DNA from 2 places in the Hydrogenophaga bisanensis genome. Region 1 is predicted to be linked to the other one. Evidence: predicted binding sites of a transcription regulator. Region 1 holds the regulator's gene; the other holds the start of a gene.
The links. The regulator HrcA, encoded in region 1, represses chaperone genes, less so after heat shock. The targets are predictions, from matches to a motif close to TTAGCACTCNNNNNNNNNGAGTGCTAA.
Positions count from the first base shown of each region.

Region 1 (7,188 bases):
CCCGCGTAGGCGTCCAGCAACTGGCGCACCGCGTCGGCGCGCGTCAGGCTCTGCCAGGCGTGCTGGCCATGAATGTCGACCAGATGGTCGGCCAGGGCCTTGAGCTGGGCCATCGTGGCAGCGCTGCCGTTGATCCAGCCCCGGCTGCGACCTTCGCTGTCGACGGTGCGCCGCAGCAGCAGCGTGTCCTCTCCGGCAAAGCCCTGATCGTCCAGCCAGCTGCGGATGGCAGCCGGCGTGTCGAACTCCGCGCTGATTTCGCAACGGGCAGCACCCTCGCGCACCACACCGGCCTCAGCCCTGGCGCCCAACGCGAGTTGCAGGGCGTCAATCAGGATGGATTTGCCGGCGCCGGTTTCCCCGGTCAGGACACTGAACCCGGGACCCACGTCGAGCTCGAGCTCGGGAACGATGACAAAGTCTCGCAGGGCAATACGGCGAAGGCTCATGGTGGTCGGAAGGACGGCGTATCGGACAGGAAAGGGTCGGATGCCGTGTATTGTGGCCCGGAAATCAGGCGCCTTCGTTCCAGTGGAGTTTCATGCGCAGGGTGTCGAAATAGCTCCAGCCCACCGGGTGCAGCAGCCGCAGCGAATGGGGGGAGCGCCGGACCACGATGCGGTCACCGTGCATCAGGCTGGTGAGCGTCTGCATGTCGAAATTGGCGCTGGCGTCCTTGCCCGCCACGATCTCGACGGCGATCTCGCTGTGCGAGGACAGCACCACCGGCCGGTTGGACAGCGTGTGGGGGGCAATCGGCACCATCACCCAGCCATCGATGGCGGGGTGCAACATGGGTCCGCCGGCCGACAGCGCATATGCGGTGGAACCGGTGGGGGTCGCGATGATCAGGCCGTCGGCCCGCTGGTTGGCCACGAAGTGGCCGTCCACCTCGACCCGCAGTTCGATCATGCTGGCCACACCGCTGCGGTTGACGACCACATCGTTGAGGGCGGTGGCCTCGAACACGCAGCGGCCGTCACGCCAGACACTGGCGGCCATCAACGATCGGGCGTCCTCTTCGTACTCGCCGCGCAGCATGGGTCCCAGCCGCTGCCGGAAATCCTCGAACGGGAGGTCGGTGATGAAGCCCAGGCGCCCCTGGTTGATGCCGATCAGCGGGACGCCATAGCGGGCCAGCTGTCGGCCGATGCCCAGCATCGTGCCGTCGCCCCCCACGACCAGGGCCAGGTTGCAGTCGCGACCGATGGCCGGCACGTCCAGCGCGGCATACTGGCTCAGACCCGTGTTCAGGGCGGTGTCCTTTTCCAGGGAGACATCGCAGCCTTCGTCGTGCAGAAAGTGCGCGATCTCTTCCACCGCGTGCCTGGAGCCCGGCGCCTGGTATTTGCCGATGATGGCCACATGCGCAAAGCGCAGTGTGCGCGGCCGAAGCGTGGCGCCTTGCGGAACGGAGGACTGGATCATGCGCGGATTACAGCATAGGCAGGCAGGGCCTTGCTGCAGGCAAGCCCTTGCCGGGGCTGCAGGCAAGGGCCGACCATCCTCCGTAAAATGGATGAACCATGATGGATGACCGTTCCAAACTGTTGCTCAAAGCGCTGGTCGAGCGTTACATCGCCGACGGACAGCCGGTGGGGTCGCGCACGCTGGCCAAGGCAACGGGTCTGGAGCTGTCGCCGGCGACGATCCGCAACGTCATGAGTGATCTGGAGGAACTGGGTCTGATCGCCAGTCCCCACACATCGGCAGGCCGCATTCCGACCGCGCGGGGCTACCGCCTGTTTGTGGACACCATGCTCACGGTGCGGCGCGAGGAGTTGGCCGGCATGGGTGAGCTGACGGCACCGGCCCTGGAAAGTGCCCAGCCACAGCGGGTGATCAGCCACGCGGCCCAGATGCTGTCCAACCTGTCCCATTTTGTGGGCGTGGTGATGGCTCCCCGGCGGGCGACCGTGTTCCGTCACATCGAGTTTCTCAGCCTGTCCGACCGGCGGGTGCTGGTGATCCTGGTCTCGCCCGACGGAGATGTGCAGAACCGCGTGATCCACACCCAGACCCAGCTGACGCAGTCCCAGCTGCAGGAAGCCGCAAATTTCTTCAACGCCCACTACTCCGGCCTGGCCATGGAGTCGGTGCGTGAGCGACTGAAATCGGAACTGGAAGCCCTGCGCAGCGAGATCGCCGAGCTGATGAAGGTGGCGGTGGACATCGGCAGCGAGGCCGGCGCCGAGCAGGACAAGGTGGTGGTGGCCGGTGAACGCAACCTGCTGTCGGTCAGCGAGTTTTCCAGCGACATGGACAACCTGCGCCGCATGTTCGACCTGTTCGAGCAGAAGACCCAGCTGGCGCGCCTGCTGGACGTGTCGGCCCAGGCCGACGGGGTGCGCATCTATATTGGTGGTGAAAGCCAGGTGGTGCCTTTCGAGGACCTGTCGGTCGTGACTGCACCGTACGAGGTGGACGGGCAGGTGGTCGGCACACTGGGGGTGATCGGCCCCCAGCGCATGCCCTACGACCGGATGATCCAGATCGTCGACGTGACCGCCAAGCTGGTGACCAACGCCTTGAGCCACGGCAAGTGAGGCCGTTGCCCGTCCTACAATAGCGGGTTCGGTGGGGCGTTAGCTCAGTTGGTCAGAGCAGGGGACTCATAATCCCTTGGTCGCTGGTTCGAGCCCAGCACGCCCTACCAACCCATCATCGCAGGCTCCTCAACGCGAGGGGGCTTGGCTGAAGAATTCCCAGATCACCCGACTGGCGTCCAGTGCCTGGCTGGCGGGCTCCTTGCCACGTCGCACGACGCTGGCTCCGGGCCAGGAATGTCCTCCCGTCTCCGTGACGCACAGCTGGACACGTGCACGACCGTCACAGGATTCGGTCACTTCGCATCGTGCGCCGTCGCGCTGCAAGACCGGACGGGGTGCCCCGGTGCAACGGTTGCGCACGATCCAGCGTTCCACGGTCTCGGGGACCGAGACAAAGTCCATCACCTTGGAGCGGTCACGAAACGCCCCTTCCCCTGCGCCACCCTGGTAGAGCACATGGGTGTCGTCCCGGGCATGGATGTGCAGCACGCTGACCGGCCGGGCAGGCTGACAGGCCAGGGTCGCGTCCGTGCCGGCCACCGCAGCGACGGCGCGGAACACATCGGCGGCTTCGCATGCCAGGCGGTAGGCCATCATGCCGCCGTTGGACATGCCGGTGGCGTACACCCTGTCCGGATCGATGGCCGTGCGTGAACCGATGTCTGCCACCACCGCACGCGCGAAGGCCACGTCGTCGATCGCCTTGTCGCGGGCGTCGCCACAGCAATGGCCGGCATTCCAGGTGGCCAGCTTGTCCCCAGGCCATCGGCTGTAGCCGTTGGGGAAGGCCACCACCACGCCTTCGCGATCGGCCAGCGAGCGCAGACCGTAGCGGGCATCATCCGCCATGAACTCGGCGTGTCCGCCACCGCCGTGAAAGGCCAGGATCAGCGGTGCTGGTCTTGCCGGGTTCAACGAGCGAGGGACGTGCAGCAGGTAACGTCGCTCCAGCCCCTGATGCGACAGCACCACGCTCTGCAGTTCAGGCATGTCGGGTGCCTTCTGGCGGGCGGCCAGCCGCTCGCGCAGCGAGGGGCCTTGAGCGTGTGCCGACAAGGTGGTCGATACCAGCAGGGCGGCCATGAGCCACAGAAAGCCATGTCGACAGGATGCGTTCATGTCATCTTCCCCCTGGCGCGCAGTGTAGGCAATCCAGCACTGTTGCCCAAGAAAATCAGGGGGCTGGTCAAGCGCCAAAAAACCATGCTATACTTCATGCTTCAGCGGCTGTAGCTCAGTTGGATAGAGTACTTGGCTACGAACCAAGGGGTCGTGGGTTCGAATCCTGCCAGCCGCGCCAAATAAAAAGCCTGCAGCCAACGCTGCAGGCTTTTTTCTTTGGCGAATCCGTTTCGTTCGTGTATCCCTTCAGCGGATGGCATCACATGAGCAAGGCATTTACCCGTGAGTCCGACCACGAGGACGACGATGAGGACAGTCCGGCAGTGGTGGTTGCCCCGGGCGGCAAGAACTACATCACACGCGCCGGTTACGACCGCTTGCGCGCCGAGCTGATGCAACTCATCGACGAAGAGCGCCCCAGGATCGTCGACGTGGTGCATTGGGCGGCCAGCAACGGCGACCGTTCCGAGAACGGTGACTACCTTTATGGCAAGAAGCGACTGCGCGAGATCGACCGGCGCATCCGCTTCCTGACCAAGCGTCTGGAAATCGCTGAGGTGGTGGATCCGTCCATCCATCATGGCGGCGATCAGGTCTTCTTCGGCGCCACCGTCACCTACGCGGATTCGGATGGCGAAGAGACGACGGTGCGCATCATGGGGATCGACGAAGCCGACAGCAGCCAGGGCCAGATCAGCTGGATTTCCCCGGTGGCCCGAGCCCTGATCAAGAGCAAGGTGGGCGACGTGGTCAAGCTGGCGCTTCCCGGCGGGGTTCAGGAACTGGAAGTGCTGGCGGTCGAGTACCCGGCACCCTGACGGGGCAGCCGCCAGGCTCAGGTCTTGGTGGGCGGTTTGTAGCGCTGGGCCCGGACGACCGATGTCGTGCGTTTGAGGCTGCGCAGCACCGCCGCCAGGTGCTGGCGGTCACGGACCGAGACCGTGAACCGGATGTCGGTGGCCGTTTGTGCCGGTTCATCTCCCATGTCCACATGGGTGATGTCCGACTCGGCCTGGGCAATGGCCGAGGCGACGCGCGCCAGCACGCCCTTTCCATTGGTGACCGTCACGACCAGCGTCGCGTCGAAGGCGCGCACCGGTTCGTCGGCCCACTCAACCGGCAGGAAGCGCTCGCTGTCACGGGCCAAGAGGCGTTTGCCGGTAGGGCAGTCCTCGACGTGGACCACTAGGCCCTCGCCACGGCCCAGGTAGCCCACGATGCGATCGCCGGGAATGGGGCGGCAGCAGGGCGCATACTGCACCGAGGCACCTTCGCTGCCGTCCAGGCTGACAACGCCCTGGCTGACGGTTTCGTCCTGTCCGCTGGCGTAACGTTCCCGGCTGATCAGCAAGGCGTCGGGTTTGTGTCCGGCTTCGGCCAGCAGGACAGCCAACTTCTTGCCCACCATGCTGGCGATGCGCTTGCCCATGCCGATGTCGGACAGCAGTTCCTCGCGGGTCCGGTTGCCGGAGAAGCGCAACAGTTTTTCCCAGGTGGCCTTGTCCTCGCCATCCTGGGCAGGCAGTGCTGCAATGCCTTCGGAGCGCAGGGCCTGGGTGAGCATGCGCTCACCCAGTTCCAGGGCTTTCTCGTGGGCCACCGTCTTGAGGTGGTGACGCAGCTTGGACCGCGCGCGCCCGGTCTTGACAAAGGACAGCCAGGCCGGATTCGGCTCGGCCTTGTCGCTGGTGACGATCTCGACGACGTCGCCGTTGTTGAGTTCGGTGCGCAGTGGCCGCTGCTCACCATTGACGATGGCGCCCACCGCGCTGTTGCCGACGCCGCTGTGGATGGCGTAGGCAAAGTCGATGACGGTGGCGCCCCGGGGCAGGGACAGGATCTTGCTCTTGGGCGTGAACACGTAGACCGCGTCCGGAAAGAGGTCGATCTTGACGTGGTCCCAGAACTCGGCGGCGTCGTGGGTTTCCTGCTGGATGTCCAGCAAGGATTGCAGCCACTGGGTGCCCAGTCGCTGCGAGGTGTCGCTGCCGGGTTCGCTGGCCTTGTACAGCCAGTGAGCGGCCACACCGGACTCGGCCACCACGTCCATGGCATGGGTGCGCAACTGGAACTCGATGTTGGTGCCGACGGGGCCAATCAGCGTGGTGTGCAGCGACTGGTAGCCATTGAGCTTGGGAATGGCCACATAGTCGCGGAACTTGCCCGGCACCGGCTTGTACAGCTGGTGCAGAACCCCCAGCCCGGTGTAGCAGTCGGTCAGCTCCGGCACGATGATGCGAAAGCCGTAGATGTCGGTGACCTGCGAGAAGGACAGGTGCTTGCTGTCCATCTTGCGGTAGACGGAATAGAGCGTTTTCTCGCGCCCCATGATGCGCACCTGCATGCCCTGCCGTGCGAACGCGGTTTCGACTTCACCTTGCACCCGGGCGATCAGATCCTTGCGGCGTGTGCGCGATTTGTTCAGGGCCTTGCTCAGCACCTCGTAGCGCCAGGGGTGCAGGAAGCGGAAGCACAGGTCCTGCAGTTCGCGGTAGGTGAAATTCAGGCCCAGCCGGTGGGCGATCGGGGCGTAGATCTCCAGGGTTTCGTTGCTGATGCGCTGCCACTTGCTGCGGGGCATGTCGCTCATGGTCCGCATGTTGTGGGTGCGGTCGGCCAGCTTGATCAGGATGACGCGCACATCCTTGGCCATGGCCAGCAGCATCTTGCGAAAACTCTCGGCCTGGTTCTGCTCTCGGGTGTCGAACTCCAGCTTTTCCAGCTTGGTCAGACCATCGACCAGGTCGGCCACCGTGACCCCGAAGCGCTCCGCCAGGTCCAGCTTGGTGATGCCGCAGTCCTCGATGACGTCGTGCATCAGCGCGGCCATCAGGGCCTGGGCGTCGAGCTTCCATTCGGCGCATTGCGCGGCGACCGCGATCGGATGGGTAATGTAGGGGTCACCGTTCTTGCGCAACTGACCCAGATGCGCTTCGTCGGCCAGCCGGTAAGCCTGCCGGATCTGTTCGATGTCGGTCGGACCCAGGTAGTCCAGCTTGCCCAACAGAGCGGCAAAGCTGGCCGCAGCCGCACTGGCCGTGGCCGAAACGAGGGCCTCGGAAGGGGATGCGACGGCTGGCTCGGCGAGCTGGGACATGCCCCTACTTTAGCGCGAGAAGCGGTGAGTTGCAGCCGGCAGCACGAATTCGGTGCGTATGCATGTGGTTGGACAGGGGGCGGTCACCGGATTCAACGGGCCGGAGGCACCAGAACAGTGGGCTTGGCCTCGGGCAGGCGGTCGGGGTAGTCGCGGCTGAAATGCAGGCCCCGGCTTTCACGGCGCAGCATGGCCGACATCACGATCAGGTCGGCCACCTGCACCAGGTTGCGCAGCTCCAGAAGATCCCGAGTGACGTGGAACTGCGAGTAGAACTCGTGGATTTCGCTCTGCAGCAGGGCGATGCGGTGGGCCGCCCGCTCCAGGCGCTTGTTGGTGCGGACAATCCCCACGTAATCCCACATGAAGCGGCGCAACTCGTCCCAGTTGTGGGAAATGACCACCTGTTCGTCCGCGTCG
Region 1 is NZ_JBHTBX010000002.1:363,535-370,722, forward strand. Features, by position in the region: gene recN (DNA repair protein RecN) at 1-449, opposite strand, end outside; gene ACFQNJ_RS04435 (NAD kinase) at 514-1,428, opposite strand; gene hrcA (heat-inducible transcriptional repressor HrcA) at 1,527-2,546, shown strand; tRNA gene ACFQNJ_RS04445 (tRNA-Ile) at 2,580-2,656, shown strand; gene ACFQNJ_RS04450 (extracellular catalytic domain type 1 short-chain-length polyhydroxyalkanoate depolymerase) at 2,676-3,668, opposite strand; tRNA gene ACFQNJ_RS04455 (tRNA-Arg) at 3,773-3,849, shown strand; gene greB (transcription elongation factor GreB) at 3,935-4,489, shown strand; gene ACFQNJ_RS04465 (RelA/SpoT family protein) at 4,507-6,768, opposite strand; gene nadB (L-aspartate oxidase) at 6,861-7,188, opposite strand, start outside.

Region 2 (7,188 bases), on a different contig from region 1:
CACCCCAGCGGCTGGCAGCATGCGCTGGAAGGACCCTACGGCGACCACACCGGCTACTACAACGAACAGGCCGAGTTCCCGGTCTTTACGGTCGAGCGCATCACCCACCGCACCGATCCGATCTACCACTCCACCTACACCGGCAAGCCCCCCGACGAGCCCGCCGTGCTCGGCATGGCCATGAACGAGCTGTTCATCCCGCTGCTGCAGCGCCAGTTCCCAGAGATCACCGACTTCCACCTGCCACCCGAGGGCTGCAGCTACCGCATGGCCGTGGTCAGCATCCGCAAGGCCTACGCCGGCCATGCGCGCCGCATCATGATGGGCATCTGGGGCCATCTGCGCCAGTTCATGTACACCAAGTTCATCGTGGTGGTGGACGACGATGTCGACGTGCGGGACTGGCGCGAAGTCATCTGGGCGATCACCACCCGCATGGACCCCGCCCGCGACAGCTTCACCATCGAACGCACCCCCATCGACTACCTGGACTTCGCCTCCCCTGTGAGCGGCCTGGGCAGCAAGATGGGGCTGGACGCCACCAACAAGTGGCCGGGCGAAACCCAGCGCGAGTGGGGCAGAACCATGCAGATGGACCCGGCGGTCAAAGCCCGCATGGATGCCCTGGCTCAAGGTATCGGTCTGTGATGCAGTCCGACGAAGGGGCCCCGTACTGAAACCAACGGCGCCCGATAGCTCCTTCGGACGATGGTGCATGGGGCAGCAAATTCCTACAGTGAACGGCATCATTCACCTACCCGAACTTGCCATGCAACGCCGTCATCTTCTGGTCCTGCTGGGCTCCTCGCCGCTCGCCCGGTACGGCCACGCCCAGCCCACTGAATCCCTGCCGCTGGGCACAGCCATCAACCGTGCCGGTCGCCTGCGCGCGCTGTCACAGCGCATGTCCAAGCTGCATGTCCAGTCCAGCCTGGGTGTGCTGCCCGATCGGGCCCGCGATCTCATGCGCCAGTGTCGCCAACTGATTGAAAGCAGCATGCAGGAGTTGGGACGTCAACCGGCGGGCACCGACACCCAGACGCTCATGCCGCGTTTGCAAGGACACGTCGAACGGCTCCTTGTGCTCACCACCGGCAACACCATGTCCAGCCGGACGGACGACGTGGTCCGCGCTGCGGACGACATGCTCAGGTCGGCCGACGATCTCACCACCGCGTTCGAAAAGCAGAGCAACCAGAGCGGTGCACGGGTGGTCAACGTGGCCGGTCGCCAGCGCATGCTCTCGCAGCGTGCCGCCCGCGCCTACTTCCTGCAGGCGACCGGTGGCGCGGCCTCGGCCGGCCATGCGCAGCAACTGGATGCCGCGCGCCGCGAGTTCGATGACGGGCTGGGCTATCTGAGCAATGCCTCCCTGTCGACCCCCGCCATCCGCCAGCAACTGGAGCTCGCGCGCGGCCAGTGGCTGTTTTTCGAGCAGGCGCTGCGCAAGCCCAGCCAGGGTGACACCCTGCAGACTGTGGCCACCACCAGCGAGCGCATGTACGAGGTCATGGATCAACTGACCCTTCAGTACGACCAGGCGGTGCGCGAACTGTTCCGCTGAACGCTGACACGATTGCATCGGCCGGCACCATCGCTGACTTGCGTCAATCCGGTGACTGATGATTTCAAATATTATTGCGATCGATTCCTATTCGCTTTTTATTTGACTTTCCCATGCGCTTTTCCCGGAACCGTCGCTTTCTGCTGAGCAGGATGTTGCCCGTTGCCACTGCAGCAGCGTCTCTCCCCGCCCTCGCCACGCCTGCGGCGCCCATGCCGGACATGGTCAGGCTCGGTGCGGCCTGGCGCACGGCCGAGGGTGACCGTGCTGTGGATCACGTCGGCATCCTTCAGGTCGACTGGTCCGCCGGGTCGATCCGGATCACCAGCGATATCCGTCTGGACAGCCGCGCACATGGCCTGCTGCCCGAAGCCGGTGGCGGTTTTCTGGCCATCGCCACGCGACCTGGTCGCTGGCTGGTGCGCGTAGACCCCCAAGGGCAGGTCGTCACACGCCGCCGCATCGACAGCGAATCCCCCTTGAGAACCTTCGGCGGCCATGTACTGGCCAGCCCCGACGGCCAATGGCTCTACACCAGCGAAACCGACGTGCAGGATGGCGCCGGCTGGATCTCGGTGCGCGATGCACGCAGCCTTGAACGCGTGGCCGCCTGGCCTTCGCATGGTCTCGATCCCCACCAGATGCAGCTGTCCGATGACGGCCGTTCGCTGTTCGTGGCCAACGGCGGCATTCCCCGGGATACCAGCGGCAAGAAACGCGATCTGGATCGGATGGCGCCGTCGCTGGTACGCCTGGACCTGCAAACGGGACAACGGACAGGGCAGTGGCATCTGGACGATCCGCGCCTGAGCATCCGTCACCTCGCGTGGAACCGCCATGCCGACGGCACACCCCTGCTGGGGATCGCACTGCAGGCCGAGCACGACGACGCCAGCCGCCGACGCGATGCCCCGGTGCTGGCCCTGTGGGATGAGCGCCAGGGCTTGCGCCTGGCCACCCGAGCCGGGGGTGGCGCAGGCTACGCTGGCGACATCAGCGCCGGTCCGGGAGGCGGGTTTATCGTCAGTGGGCAACGCACGGGCGAGGGTCTGCTCTGGCACCCCGATGCCCCCGACGACTGGCTCACCGTGGCCCGCCTGACCGAACCCTGCGCGCTGGCCGCCTGGCCGTCACCCGCCGGTGTGCTCATCGGCGCCGCCCGAGGCATCGCCCGCTGGGGCACGCAGGCACCGGCGGCCATGCTGCCCTGGCCTCAGGCCATGAACCCGGACAACCACTGGGTTGTCCTGGGCTGAGCAGCTGATCGTCCGACTCAGCGCGGGACCAGGAAGGTCGTCTTCTCGTCGACCTTGATCGATGGATCCTGCTGCGCCTGCACGCTGAACCGGATCGGATGCGATCCGGTCTCGGCGCCCGGTGGCACCTGGACCCGCACCGCCACACTGCGGACCTCGGCCGGCAACACCTCCACCTTTGATTCCGACGCCAGGGTGATGCCTTCCATGCCCTCGACGGCAATGGCCACTTCCTGACGCTGTTCGGTCGCGTTCATGATCTGCAGACGGTAGACGTTTTCGATGCGCCCGTGCTCGACCATGCGTGCCATGGAGCCCCGGTCGCGGATCACGTCCACCTTCATGGGCACGCGCAGGAACAGGCTCACACCCACGGCCACCACAATGGCCATGAGGATGGCCGAGTACACCAGCACCCGCGGCCGCAAGGCGCGTCTGATGATCTGCGCCCGGTCCCAGCCCTGCGTCATCGCGTTCTGGGTGGAGTACTTGACCAGGCCCCGTTCATAGCCGAACTTGTCCATCACCTCATCGCACACATCGGCACAGGCACCACAGCCGATGCACTCGTACTGCAAGCCCTTGCGGATATCGATGCCCGTCGGGCAGACCTGCACACACAGGGTGCAGTCCACGCACGAGCCCAGTCCCTTCTCTTTCGGGTCCACCTTCTTGCCCCGCGAACCGCGTGGCTCACCGCGCGCCTGGTCGTAGGTCACGATCAGCGTGTCCTTGTCGAACATCGCACTCTGGAAGCGGGCGTAAGGGCACATGTACTTGCACACCTGCTCGCGCATGAAGCCGGCGTTGCCGTAGGTTGCAAAGCCGTAGAACAGGATCCAGAAGGTCTGCCAGGGCCCCAGGGTACCCATCACCACCTCGGCACCCAGGGTGCGGATCGGCGTGAAGTAGCCCACGAAGGTGAATCCCGTCCAAAGCGCGAACAGGATCCACAGCGCGTGCTTGCCTGCCTTGCGCCCGGCTTTCGCTGGCGACATGGGTGCGCCGTCCAGGCGCATCCGTGCGGCACGGTCGCCCTCGACCCATTTTTCGATCCACAGGAAGATTTCGGTGTAGACCGTCTGTGGACAGGCATACCCGCACCACAACCGGCCTGCCACCGCGGTGAACAGGAACAGCGACAAGGCCGAAATCACCAGCAGCCCGGTCAGGTAGATGAAGTCCTGGGGGTACAGCACCAGGCCGCCCAGGTAGAAGCGACGAGAGAGCAGATCAAAAAGCACCGCCTGACGCTCGTTCCAGTGGATCCAGGGCAGGCCGTAGAACACGATCTGCGTCAGCCAGACGAAAACCCAGCGCCAGCGGGTGAAGAGACCGGTTACGGCCTTCGGATAGATCTTCTTGTGCGACTGGTACAGGGAGATCTCCACCTCCGGCGGCTCTGCGGGGTGGTTGGTGTCGGCGGTGGCGGAAGAAACGTGGGAATTCATCGGATACCTCAAGGGTTTTCCCTGACTTACCAAGATCCATGCCAGACCGGACCACCTCAAAAAATCCAATGCCCACAGCCACTTGCCTCGATGGACCATGCGGCGTCCGCCTGTTCTTTGCCAACACTGGCAGTCATGTCCGCCATTCATGACATACCAAGGGAAAACCGCCCACCCTTGAAAACAGCGACCACCACCCTTATCATTAGCACTCGCTGGAGTTGAGTGCTAACAAGCTGCTCCACATCGTTCGGTGGTCAGTCCTCCTAACTGGCCGCGTTGTCTGATGTCAACCAACCATCCTCATCTGGAGATGCAATGAAACTTCGTCCTCTCGCCGATCGCGTGATCGTCAAGCGCCTGGAAAACGAAACCAAGACCGCTTCGGGCATCGTGATCCCCGATAACGCCGCCGAGAAGCCCGACCAGGGTGAGGTGCTGGCTGTCGGCCCGGGCAAGACCAACGACAAGGGCGAAACCAAGGCCCTGTCCGTCAAGGTGGGCGACCGCGTGCTGTTCGGCAAGTACAGCGGCCAGACCGTCAAGGTCGATGGCGACGAACTGCTGGTCATGAAGGAAGACGACCTCTTCGCCGTGGTCGAGAAGTAATCCTTCCCTCATTCATCCCATTTACCGAAACCGGAGAAATCAAACATGGCAGCAAAAGACGTCATTTTCGGCGGCGAAGCCCGCGCCCGCATGGTCGAGGGTGTCAACATCCTGGCCAACGCCGTCAAGACCACCCTGGGTCCCAAGGGCCGCAACGTGGTGCTCGAGCGCTCCTTCGGCGCCCCCACCGTGACCAAGGACGGTGTGTCCGTGGCCAAGGAAATCGAGCTCAAGGACAAGCTCCAGAACATGGGCGCCCAGATGGTCAAGGAAGTCGCTTCCAAGACTTCTGACAACGCTGGTGACGGCACCACCACCGCCACCGTGCTGGCCCAGGCCATCGTGCGCGAAGGCATGAAGTACGTGGCCGCCGGCATGAACCCCATGGACCTCAAGCGCGGTATCGACCGTGCCGTGGAAGCCCTGATCGCCGAGCTGAAGAAGGCCTCCAAGCCCACCACCACCAGCAAGGAAATCGCCCAGGTCGGCTCCATCTCCGCCAACAGCGACGCCTCCATCGGTGACATCATCGCCAACGCGATGGACAAGGTCGGCAAGGAAGGCGTGATCACCGTCGAAGACGGCAAGTCCCTGCAGAACGAACTCGACGTGGTCGAGGGCATGCAGTTCGACCGTGGCTACCTGTCGCCCTACTTCATCAACAACCCCGAGAAGCAGGCCGCCCTGCTGGACAACCCCTTCGTCCTGCTGTTCGACAAGAAGATCAGCAACATCCGTGACCTGCTGCCCACGCTGGAAGCCGTGGCCAAGGCCGGCCGTCCGCTGCTGATCATTGCCGAAGATGTCGAAGGTGAAGCCCTGGCGACCCTGGTGGTCAACACCATCCGCGGCATCCTGAAGGTCGTCGCTGTCAAGGCCCCTGGCTTCGGCGATCGCCGCAAGGCCATGCTGGAAGACATCGCCATCCTGACGGGCGGCAAGGTCATCGCCGAAGAAGTCGGCCTGACCCTGGAAAAGGTGACCCTGGCCGACCTGGGCCAGGCCAAGCGCATCGAAGTGGGCAAGGAAAACACCACCATCATCGACGGCGCCGGCGCTGCCGCTGACATCGAAGCCCGCGTCAAGCAAATCCGCGTGCAGATCGAAGAAGCCACCAGCGACTACGACCGCGAGAAGCTGCAAGAGCGCGTGGCCAAGCTGGCCGGCGGTGTGGCCGTCATCAAGGTCGGTGCCGCCACCGAAGTCGAGATGAAGGAAAAGAAGGCCCGCGTGGAAGACGCCCTGCACGCCACCCGCGCTGCCGTGGAAGAAGGCATCGTCGCCGGTGGTGGCGTGGCCCTGCTGCGCGCCAAGCAGTCCGCTGGCGCCATCAAGGGTGACAACGCCGACCAGGACGCTGGTATCAAGCTGGTCCTGAAGGCCATCGAAGCCCCGCTGCGCGAGATCGTGGCCAACGCCGGTGGCGAGCCCTCCGTCGTGATCAACAAGGTGCTGGAAGGCAAGGGCAACTTCGGCTTCAACGCCGCCAACGACACCTACGGCGACATGATCGAAATGGGTATCCTGGACCCGACCAAGGTGACCCGCACCGCCCTGCAGAACGCCGCTTCCGTGGCTTCCCTGATGCTGACGACCGAGTGCATGGTCGCCGAGGCACCGAAGGAAGACGCTCCGGCCGGCATGCCTGGTGGTATGGGTGGCATGGGTGATATGGGCGGCATGGGCATGTAATGTCTCCTGCTCTCCTTGCCTGAGGCTCCAGGCCGTTGTTGCAAGGGCTTGCCGTGGCGATGCCACTGTCTGCGCCCTTGCGCCTAGGCCTGAAACCTCATGCAGCGTCGGGATGCCTCTTAGCGTTCTGACAGAGCCCCAAACAAAAAACCCCGCGAAGCGATTCGCGGGGTTTTTTTGTTTTTTGACGCAACGACCGCCAGTAGCGAGGGTGCTCGGACGGGCCGGGCGGCGATTTGCTGGCGCGCAGCGACTGATGAGCCGCCTGGCCCGCCCGAACGCCCTCGCGTTCCATGGGAGAAGAGCGAGCTCAGCGCATCATGGCTTCGAGCTTGATCGTGTCCGCCACAAACGCCCGAATGCCTTCGGCCAGCTTCTCGGTCGCCATCGCATCCTCGTTCAGCGCAAAGCGGAATGCCGCCTCGTCATACTGGACGAAGGGAATGTCCATGGCTTTCGCGGCATCGGCATCCAGGGCCTTGGCCAACGGCGCCTCGGTGCCGGCCAACTGGGCCAGCAGATCAGGGCTGATGGTCAGCAGGTCACAGCCAGCCAGCGCCGTGATCTGACCGACATTGCGAAAGCTCGCGCCCATCACCTCGGTGGTGATGCCGTA
Region 2 is NZ_JBHTBX010000005.1:243,111-250,298, forward strand. Features, by position in the region: gene ubiD (4-hydroxy-3-polyprenylbenzoate decarboxylase) at 1-648, shown strand, start outside; gene ACFQNJ_RS09680 (type IV pili methyl-accepting chemotaxis transducer N-terminal domain-containing protein) at 770-1,564, shown strand; gene ACFQNJ_RS09685 (DUF1513 domain-containing protein) at 1,717-2,820, shown strand; gene ccoG (cytochrome c oxidase accessory protein CcoG) at 2,838-4,271, opposite strand; gene groES (co-chaperone GroES) at 4,590-4,880, shown strand; gene groL (chaperonin GroEL) at 4,926-6,572, shown strand; gene tal (transaldolase) at 6,883-7,188, opposite strand, start outside.
Region 2: the regulator HrcA is predicted to act here: its motif matches at 4,477-4,503, upstream of groES (co-chaperone GroES).